2 regions of the Rhodococcoides sp. S146-33 genome follow, and region 2 is predicted to be linked to the other one. Evidence: riboswitches for the same ligand, from Rfam matches in the RefSeq annotation. Region 2 holds a riboswitch; the other holds the start of a gene.
The links. Region 2 has a riboswitch for thiamine pyrophosphate ahead of AC5WEY_RS24785 (TenA family protein). Riboswitches for the same ligand answer to the same signal wherever they lie in the genome.
Positions count from the first base shown of each region.

Region 1: it holds a riboswitch for thiamine pyrophosphate, as region 2 does, so the genes downstream of both, AC5WEY_RS03200 (3-oxoacyl-ACP reductase) here and AC5WEY_RS24785 (TenA family protein) in region 2, are expected to answer to the same signal.

Region 1 covers NZ_JCAJWY010000001.1:670,179-674,596, forward strand. The annotation lists gene AC5WEY_RS03190 (alpha/beta fold hydrolase) at 1-802, shown strand, start outside; gene AC5WEY_RS03195 (LLM class flavin-dependent oxidoreductase) at 815-2,083, opposite strand; gene AC5WEY_RS03200 (3-oxoacyl-ACP reductase) at 2,085-2,846, opposite strand; TPP riboswitch at 2,894-2,986, opposite strand; gene AC5WEY_RS03205 (alpha-amylase family glycosyl hydrolase) at 3,136-4,418, opposite strand, start outside.
Region 2 covers NZ_JCAJWY010000010.1:73,427-77,844, reverse strand. The annotation lists gene AC5WEY_RS24800 (ABC transporter ATP-binding protein) at 1-367, opposite strand, end outside; gene AC5WEY_RS24795 (ABC transporter permease) at 360-1,196, opposite strand; gene AC5WEY_RS24790 (ABC transporter substrate-binding protein) at 1,174-2,187, opposite strand; gene AC5WEY_RS24785 (TenA family protein) at 2,184-2,906, opposite strand; TPP riboswitch at 2,901-3,000, opposite strand; gene AC5WEY_RS24780 (sugar porter family MFS transporter) at 3,064-4,418, opposite strand, start outside.

The DNA of each region.
Region 1 (4,418 bases), on a different contig from region 2:
CGTCCTCGTACACGGCTGGCCGGATACTCACGAACTGTGGAGCCACATCGTGCCCCAGCTCGAGGATCGCTTCCGGGTGATCAGCTACGACTCGCGCGGAGCAGGCGAGAGCACAGTGCCCACCGAGCAGTCGGCCTACAAGTTGGCGCGCCTGGCGTCGGACTTCTACGCCGTGGCAGATGCGGTCAGCCCCGATGCCCCGGTGCACGTGCTCGCACACGACTGGGGTGCCGTCGAGGTATGGGAGGCCGCGGCCCAACCGCAGGCGAGGGATCGAATCCGTTCCTACACTTCCGTTTCGGGACCCAACCTCGACCATCTCGGAAAGTGGTCGCAGTCGCGATTGCGCAAACCCACTCTCACCGGCATCAAACAGGTGCTCGCCCAGGTACGCGCGTCCTGGTACACCGCAACCTTCCATGTCCCGATCCTTGCCAACCTGCGAATCAAACGGCAGTTCGCCAAGGGCTGGCCGGCATTCCTCGAGGAGTTCTCGGGAGTCGACCCGGCGCTCGTCACGCAGAACCCCACCCTGTGGTCGGATGCCACCAACGGAACCAAGCTGTACCGCGCCAACATCATTCCGCTGCTGACCAATCCGCGAGATCGATACATCGACATTCCCGTTCAGCTCATCGTCAACACCCAGGACGTCGCAGTGCGTCCGTACCACTACGACGACACCGGCAAATGGGTGAAGAACCTCACCCGCAACGATATTCCGGCGGGGCATTGGTCGCCGATCTCGCACGCCGACGACATTGCACGATTGACGCGAGAGTTCATCGACACGTTGGATTGAACCCGTACCGGGTCATCCGGACAGATGGCCTCGCAGCGTCGACGACGTGTATTCGGCCCGGAACAGGCCACGCTGCTGCAGAATCGGGACCACGTGCTCGACGAAGTCGGCCAATGAATCCGGGTAGCGCGGGCACATCAGGTTGAATCCGTCGGCACCGCGACCGATCCACGATTCCATCTCGTCGGCGATGGACTCCGGCGTGCCGATCATCGTGGCGTGCCCGCCGCCGGCAGCCAGCGTGCCGAGCAACTCACGCACGGTGGGAGCGTCCTTCTCGACGATGCGCAGAATCGTCTCGTAGCGGCCCTGCGGTCCGGCGAACTCTGCCGCCGGCGGGAGCGGCGGCACCGGCTCATCCAGTTCCCAAGCAACACAATCCTGCCCGGTGAACGTCGCCAGCATCGCCAGTGACTGCTCGGTAGGTAGTAGCTGATCCAGCTCGGCCTTCTTGCGTCGGGCCTCGTCCGTCGTCGATCCGATGTACGTCACCAAACCAGGCATGATGCCCACTGCCGCACTGTCGCGGCCCGCGTGGGTGATGCGCGACTTCACGTTCTCGTAATAGCTCTGCGCTGCAACGAGATCGTAGGCAACGGCATAGATCGCCTCGGCGTACTTCGCAGCGAGATCACGACCCGGCCCCGACGCCCCCGCTTGGAACAGCACCGGCCTGCCCTGCGGCGACCGCGGCACCGTCAACGGGCCGTCGACCCGAAAATGTTTGCCGTCGTGATCGATGGCATGCACCTTGGCCGGGTCGGCGTACGCTCCGGCGCGATCGAGTGTCAACGCATCGGCGTCCCACGAATCCCACAGCGCCAGTGCCGTATCGACGAACTCCTCGGCGCGGGCATATCGCTCCTCACGAGCCGGGATGGCGTCCATCCCGTGATTGCGCGCCTCGGCGTCGAACATGGAGGTGACGACGTTCCAGCCCGCCCGGCCGCCGCTGATGTGATCGAGCGACGCCAGCATGCGCGCGGCGTGGAACGGTGTGTAGAACGTCGACGACACCGTGGTGACGAGCCCGATATGGGTGGTCGCTCGGGCCATGGCCGACAGCGCGGTGATCGGCTCGAGAAACCAGGTTCCGGCTCCCGCCGGGTCCCGAACCGAATGTCCGTCGGCGAAGAACACCGCGTCGAATTTTCCCCGCTCGGCGAGTTGCGCGAGTTCCTCGTAAAACGCGATGTCGCCGAGATCTTCGACACGAGAATCGGGGTGCCGCCACGCGGCGCTGTGGTGCCCGCAGCCGTACAGAAATGCGTTGAGGTGCATCTCAGTTCTTCACCAGGCCGCCGTCGACCACCAGATTTTGACCGGTCACCGACCGCGCCCAGGGCGAGGCGAAGAACAGCAGGGCGTCGGCGAATTCCTCGGGGGTGGTGACGCGTTGCAGCGGGGTCGAGGCCGCGATGAAATCGAACACCTCGGCCGGGGTGGCGGCACTGGCGTCGGTGGTCCGCAGTAGGCCGCCCGAGACCATGTTGACGGTGATGTTGTCTGCGCCCAGGTCCGCCGACAGCGTTCGGGTCAGCGAGAGCAGAGCCGCCTTGGACGCGGTGTAGTCGTGGTACGGCACCACCGGATTCTGGAATAAGTTGGTGCCCACGTTGATGATTCGACCGAATCCAGCCTCGCGCATCCCCGGCAGTGCGGCCTGGGTGGTGAGCAGCGCGGCACGGACACTGCCGCGCAGCTGAGCGTCGAAGCGGTCCCAGGTGATGGTGTCGGCCTTGGGCCGCGCATCTCCGTCGAAGGAGAAGTCGGCCAGTGCGTTGTTGACAACAGTGGTGATCGGGGTGCCGAAATGCGCACGGGCCGAGTCGAACACCGTGGTCACCGCGCTCTCGTCGGTCACGTCGCCCTGGACAGCGAATGCACGGTCGCCGAGCTTGTCCGCCAGCGCTTCGGCGGCTTCTTTGCTGTTGCGGTAGTCGATCACCACACGTGCACCCTGACCGGCGAACGCCCCGGCAATCGCTGCTCCGAGTCCGCGCCCACCCCCGGTGACCAACACTGTCTGCTCGTTGATTTTCATGCGCCTCGCCTCTCGTCGGAGGTCGGGACCGTCGCGAGGGACAGGAAATACCGAAACGTCGACATTCCCTTCGCTGGTCCTAACCAGATCAGGTTCGACGGGTGTGATCTCAGCCCTGTCGGGCACCCCGTGTCGCGTTCGACTGTACCCACCGGCCCCGGCAGCTCGCTGCATTGTGGCCGATAGGGATCTCTAGGTCGTGCGCTAGATACCCGAATATATCGATCACAAGTCACGGTGCCGCCATGGCCGATCGCGTCCACCGGCACGCCGAGGCGGCCACGGGCCGTCAGACGATGACGGCCCAGCCGTGGGGCGGAACGCTCACCCGTCCGTCGTTCAGGTTCGCCTCACCGGCCAATACTTCACTGCCCTGAGCCGGGTAATCGATGGCATCGTCACCGAGGTTGAGCGCCACAGTCATCGAATGCTCGTCCGCGTACACGCGGTAGAGCAGTGCGGTGTTGGTGAGCTCGAGCGTCTCGGTGCGCGCAGAGTACAACCACGGATTGCGACGCCGTACTGCGATCAGCTCCTGATGCACGCGATAGACCGGCCAACCGTACGGAGCCAGATCCTCGGACGTCTCCGGGTATTCGGGACGCACCTCGTCGTCACCGCCGACGCGATCCTCCTTGATGCCGCGGAAGGCCTGCTCGTCGCCGTAGTAGATCATCGGCATCCCGCCCACCGTGAACAGAACCACCAATGCGTGCAGCAGATGTCGCTCGTCCTCGATGACGCTGGCGATGCGATTGACGTCATGATTTCCGACGAAGGTGGCGGGTACGAAGGCATCGAGCCAGCCGTTGTGGCGCTCCAGCGCATGGGAGAGCTCGAAGAAGTTCTTCTCGCTCAGACCGCTCCAGATCGCCTTCCACAGTTCGTACTGGGTGACCGAGTCCAGTGTGGACGCCGAGACGATCCGGTCGTAGTCACCGTGGATGACTTCGCCGAGAAAGTATGCGTCCAAATGCTTCTCACGGACCTTCGGCAGCACCGCGGCCCAAAAGCGTGGCGGTACCGCGTAGGCTGCGTCGAGTCGCCAGGCGTCGACGCCGCGGTCCAGCCAATGCGAGAGCACGTCCACGACGTACTGCTGCACGTGCGGGCTCTCGTGGTTGAGCGCCACCAGTTCGTCGTGGCCCTCGAAGTTGCGATGCGTCGGCTCGTCGCCGGACCAATCGATGTGGAACCACCCGGCAGCCTCGGAGTCAGGGCCCTCGGCCAGGGCCTCACGGAACTTCGGGAAGCTCTGTGCCACATGGTTGAAGACGCCGTCGAACATGACCTTCAGGCCGCGAGAGTGTGCGGCCGCGATCAAGGAGTCGATGTCCTCGTCGGTGCCGAGCCTGCCGTCGACATGGTAGTAGTCGACAGTGTCGTAGCCGTGCTTCTCGGACTCGAAGATCGGCCCGAGGGCGATACCCGACGCGCCGAGTTCGAGGGCGTAGTCGAGCCACTTCTCGATTCTGTTCAGCCGGTGCAGGTCCGACTGGGATTCACCGTCCCAGCCGTGTACCGGAGCGCCGGTGAAGCCGAGTGGGTACAGGTGCCACCAGATGGCGTGCT
Region 2 (4,418 bases):
ACTCGTATCCGTCGAGGCCGAACACCGGGAACAGTTCCCGCGCCCGCGCCCGCGCTTCCTTCTTGGCGACACCCTGCACTTCGAGTCCGAGAGTCGTGTTGTCGAGAACCGATCGCCAGGGAAACAGAAGGTCCTTCTGCGGCATGTAGGCACACGGCGGCACATTCACCGTCCCGGAATCGGGTCGGTCGAGCTGTGCCAGCATGTTGAAGACCGTGCTCTTGCCGGATCCGCTCGGTCCGATGATCGAGACGAACTCGCCGGGCTTCGCATCGAACGAGACGCCGTCCAGCACACGCTTGTCGCCGAACGATTTGGTCAGTTCGCGAACAACGATGCAGTTGTCGGAGGCGGGCGGGTCAGACATGAAGTCCCGCCGAACCGTGGCGTGCCCACGGAGCAACCAATCGCTCCACCACGAACGTGGACACGAAGAGCACCACACTGATCACGGCTGTCACGGCCACCGCGGCAAGAACCAGATCGGTTCGGAACGAGTTCTTCTGTTGGCTCATGTAGATGCCGAGCCCTGCACTCGCTCCGGCGTATTCGGCGAAGATCGCCCCGACGACCGCGTAGGTGATGCCGATGCGCAATGCGGTGAAGAACCGAGGGATGGCAGACGGTAGGCGTACGTACCGAAACTGTTGCCAGCGTGAGGCTCCCATGCTCACGAGGAGAGATCGCGCATCGCGATCGGCTGCCGCGAAGCCCTCGATGAGACCGATGGCCATCGGGAAGAACGTGGCCAGAGCGATCACCAGAACCTTGGGCAGCAATCCGAAGCCGAACCAGATGATCAGCAACGGTGCGATGGCAATGATCGGCAGCGTCTGCGACACGACGAAGAGTGGTACGAATGCGCGCCGCAGCCACGGTGAGAAATCCACCGCTACCGCCAGTAGCCAGGCCAGGACGAGGGAGACGGCGAAACCGACGAGGGTCACCTGCAGCGTTGCGGCCGCGTTCTCGGCAATCGCGTCACGCTGCGCCCAACCCTGCACGACGACGCGACCGGGCGACGGCAGCACCTGCGGGCGGATGCCGCTGACCTGGACGTAGACCTGCCAGGCAGCTATCAGCGCGGCGACAACGGTGACTGCGGGCCACGCCCAGCGGATGGAGGCGTGAATTCCACTGAACGATAACCTGTCTCGCTCAGCGGTGACCGGCTTACCGATCGCCGAGGTAGTCATTGGTGAAGTACGTCGACCAGTCCGGCTCCGTCGTGAGAGCGGTGCCGGTCTGATCGGCCAGTACACCGCTCTCGTACAGGAATTTCGAGTACGCCGTCCACTTGTCGAGGCTCTGTTTGCCAACCTCGCCGGAGGCATCCTTCATGTACTTCGCCGCGAGCATCTCCTGGCTCTCGAAAACGAGCGACTCGTCGGTGAAGGTTCCGGGGTTGGCGTCGATCAGATCCTGTGCGGCTCTGTCGGGATCGTCGGCGGCGAGTTGGTATCCGCGTTGCAGGGCCTGTACGAACTTTGCGGCCTCGTCCGGATGGGCAGCGAGCCAGGGTTCGTTGCCACTGATGGTGAGAGCGTAGGCGTCGGGAAATCCGTAGTCGGTGTAATCGAAGTACTTCATCGGGGTTCCGCTGTGTTCGGCTTCGATGCCCTCCCACGCGAAGTAGGAGACGGTGAAGTCCGCGGTACCCGAATACACCGCCTCGTACGCGGAGGTTCCCAGGACGACGGTCTCGTATTCGCCTGTGCCACCGTCGTTCTTGATGACCTGCTGGAGTCCGGCCTGCTCCCCGGATTCGCCGAAGCCGGCGTAGACCTTGCCGTCGAGGGCCTTGGGGCTCGGGATGTCGTCGCGATCTGCGCGGACTCCGATGCCGGTCGCCCAATGCTGCAGCGGTGCGAGAACAGAGACGGTCTGTGCGCCGGCCGAGGTGGCGAACACTCCCGAACTCTGGGTGCTGATGCCGAACTCGGCGTTTCCGGCATCGACGAGGGTGTCCGCTGCAGTGTTGTTGTAAGGCAGAACTTCTACGTTCAACCCGGCGTCGGCGAAGTAGCCTTCTTGCAGGGCAACGTAGAGGCCGGTGTGATTGGTGTTCGGGGTCCAGTCGAGGGCGAACCGAATGGTGTCGGAATCGGCCGATTCCGAGCAACCAACCAGCCCGGTGGTGGCCACGACCGCCGCTGCGAGCGTCGCGATTACTCGAGTTATTCTCATGCGTACACCGCACTTTCGGCCAGGGGCCACGTAGTGGGATGTAAAGCGCTGTCCCAGAACATCAATTCGTATCGCGATGCGACGACGAAGGCGTCGATCATCTGCTTGCGCTGATCGAGCGTCGCAGCCGCAGCGGCGTCGTCCACGAAAGTCTTCGCAGCGTCGACGATGGCATGAAATTCGGGTGCGTCGTAGGCAGCCACCCATTGTGCATAAGGGTGTTCGGGATCGTGATCGAGAACCGTCTTCGCTGCCGCGGCGAGTGAGCGGGCGACCTCGGCGTAGATCCAGAAGCACGGCAGCACCGCCGCGGCGGCCACGGCATACGGCTCGGTTGCTGCAGTGGCGATCAGGTAGGACGTGTAGCCCAGGCACTCCGGTGAAGCCTCCGGAGTCGAGGTCGACGTGGGGAGAGAACCCCCGTTCAGCATGGCCTCGTGCGATGACGCCTCGTCCATGGCGCTCGCGGCGGCGCTCGCCCAGAACGCCCCGGCGAGCGGGTTCGGTGCGTGTGCCGCCAACAGGGACAACGACCTCACGTACCCGCTCAGATAGAGCGAGTCCTGCTCGAGGTACCGACGGAACGCATCCAGCGGAAGTGTCCCGGCTCCGAGCAGCCGGAGGAATTCCAGGTCGTCGATCGCGTGCCGGATGTGCGCGGAGGCATCCCACAGGAGATCGGTGAAGCGGACCGGGTCCGCAGATACAACAGGCGTCATCGCCTTCGACATCCCTTCGTCAGCATTACCTGAATCAGGTTCGGCGGGTTTGATCTCAGCATCCGCATCGGCGGACACACCCCGTGTCAGAACGAAAGCGACAGTAACACCGGTCACCTGGTGTCGATGCCGCCGCCCCTGTATCTGCGGCCCGGGCTCACCCCAGCATGTCTTCGAGTTCCATACCCTTGGTCTCGGTGATCTTGGCCTTGACGAACAAGAACGACAATGCCGCGAAGAGTGCGAAGCCGGCGTAGATGGCCCACAGGCCGACGGACGACGTGAGCGGCGGGAAGGCAAGCGTCACAGCGAAGTTGGCAATCCAGTTGGCTGCCGTGCCGATGCCGAGGGCCATGGCTCGCATGCGGTTGGGGAACATTTCGCCGAGCATGACCCACATGATCGGACCCCAGGTCGACGCGAAGAAGATGACGAACAGGTTGGCACCGATCAACGCAATGGCACCCCACGGAGCGGGGAGCGTGACGTCGTCGCCGCTACCGATCGACTGCGAGAAAGCTACCGATGCCATGACCAGTCCGACGAACATGCCGAGCGAACCCGCCAACAACAGCTTGCGCCGACCGATGCGGTCGACGAACAGGATCGCCACGAACGTCATGACCACGTTGATCACCGCGGTGATGACCGACGTGGTGAACGACTGGTCTTCGGTGAAGCCGACCGAGCGCCACAGCGTCGTCGAGTAGTAGAAGATCGCGTTGATGCCCACGAGCTGCTGCAGCACGGCCATCGTGATGCCCACCCACACGATCGGTTGCAGACCGAACTTCGGCCCGCGGATGTCGGCGAACGACGAACGTGATTCCTTGCGCAGCGTCAGCCTGATTTCGTGAACGCGCTCGTCGGGATGCAGTTCGCCGGTGATCTCGGCGAGCACTCGCGCTGCTTCTTCGTCGAGATGCTGACCCACCAGGTACCGCGGGGATTCTGGAATCAGCGTTGCCAGCAGTCCGTACACCAGTGCCGGCACGACGCCCACGAGGAACATCCAGCGCCATGCTTCGACGCCGAACCACAGGTCGTTCGACGCCCCGTCTGCAGCACCTGCGAGAAGTGCGTCGGACAGAAGGGCGGCGAAGATACCGATGGTGATGGCCAGCTGCTGAAGCGAGGCCAGGGAGCCGCGCCATTTGGCCGGTGCAATTTCGGCGATGTAGGCCGGTGCGATCACCGACGCGATGCCGATGCCGAGGCCGCCGAGCACTCGCCACAGCATGAGGTCGGGGACGCTGAACGCAAAGCCGGAGCCCACCGAGGAGATGATGAACAGCGCCGAGCCCAGCAGCATCACTCTCTTGCGTCCCCAGCGATCCGCGAGGCTACCGGCGAACCATGCGCCCACAGCGCAGCCGATCAGGGCGATCGCCACCACGAAGCCGGTGGTGAACGAGCCGAGGGAAAAGTGATCTTCGATCGAGTCGACGGCTCCGTTGATGACCGAGCTGTCGAAGCCGAACAGGAAGCCACCCACAGCTGCGGCGACGCTGA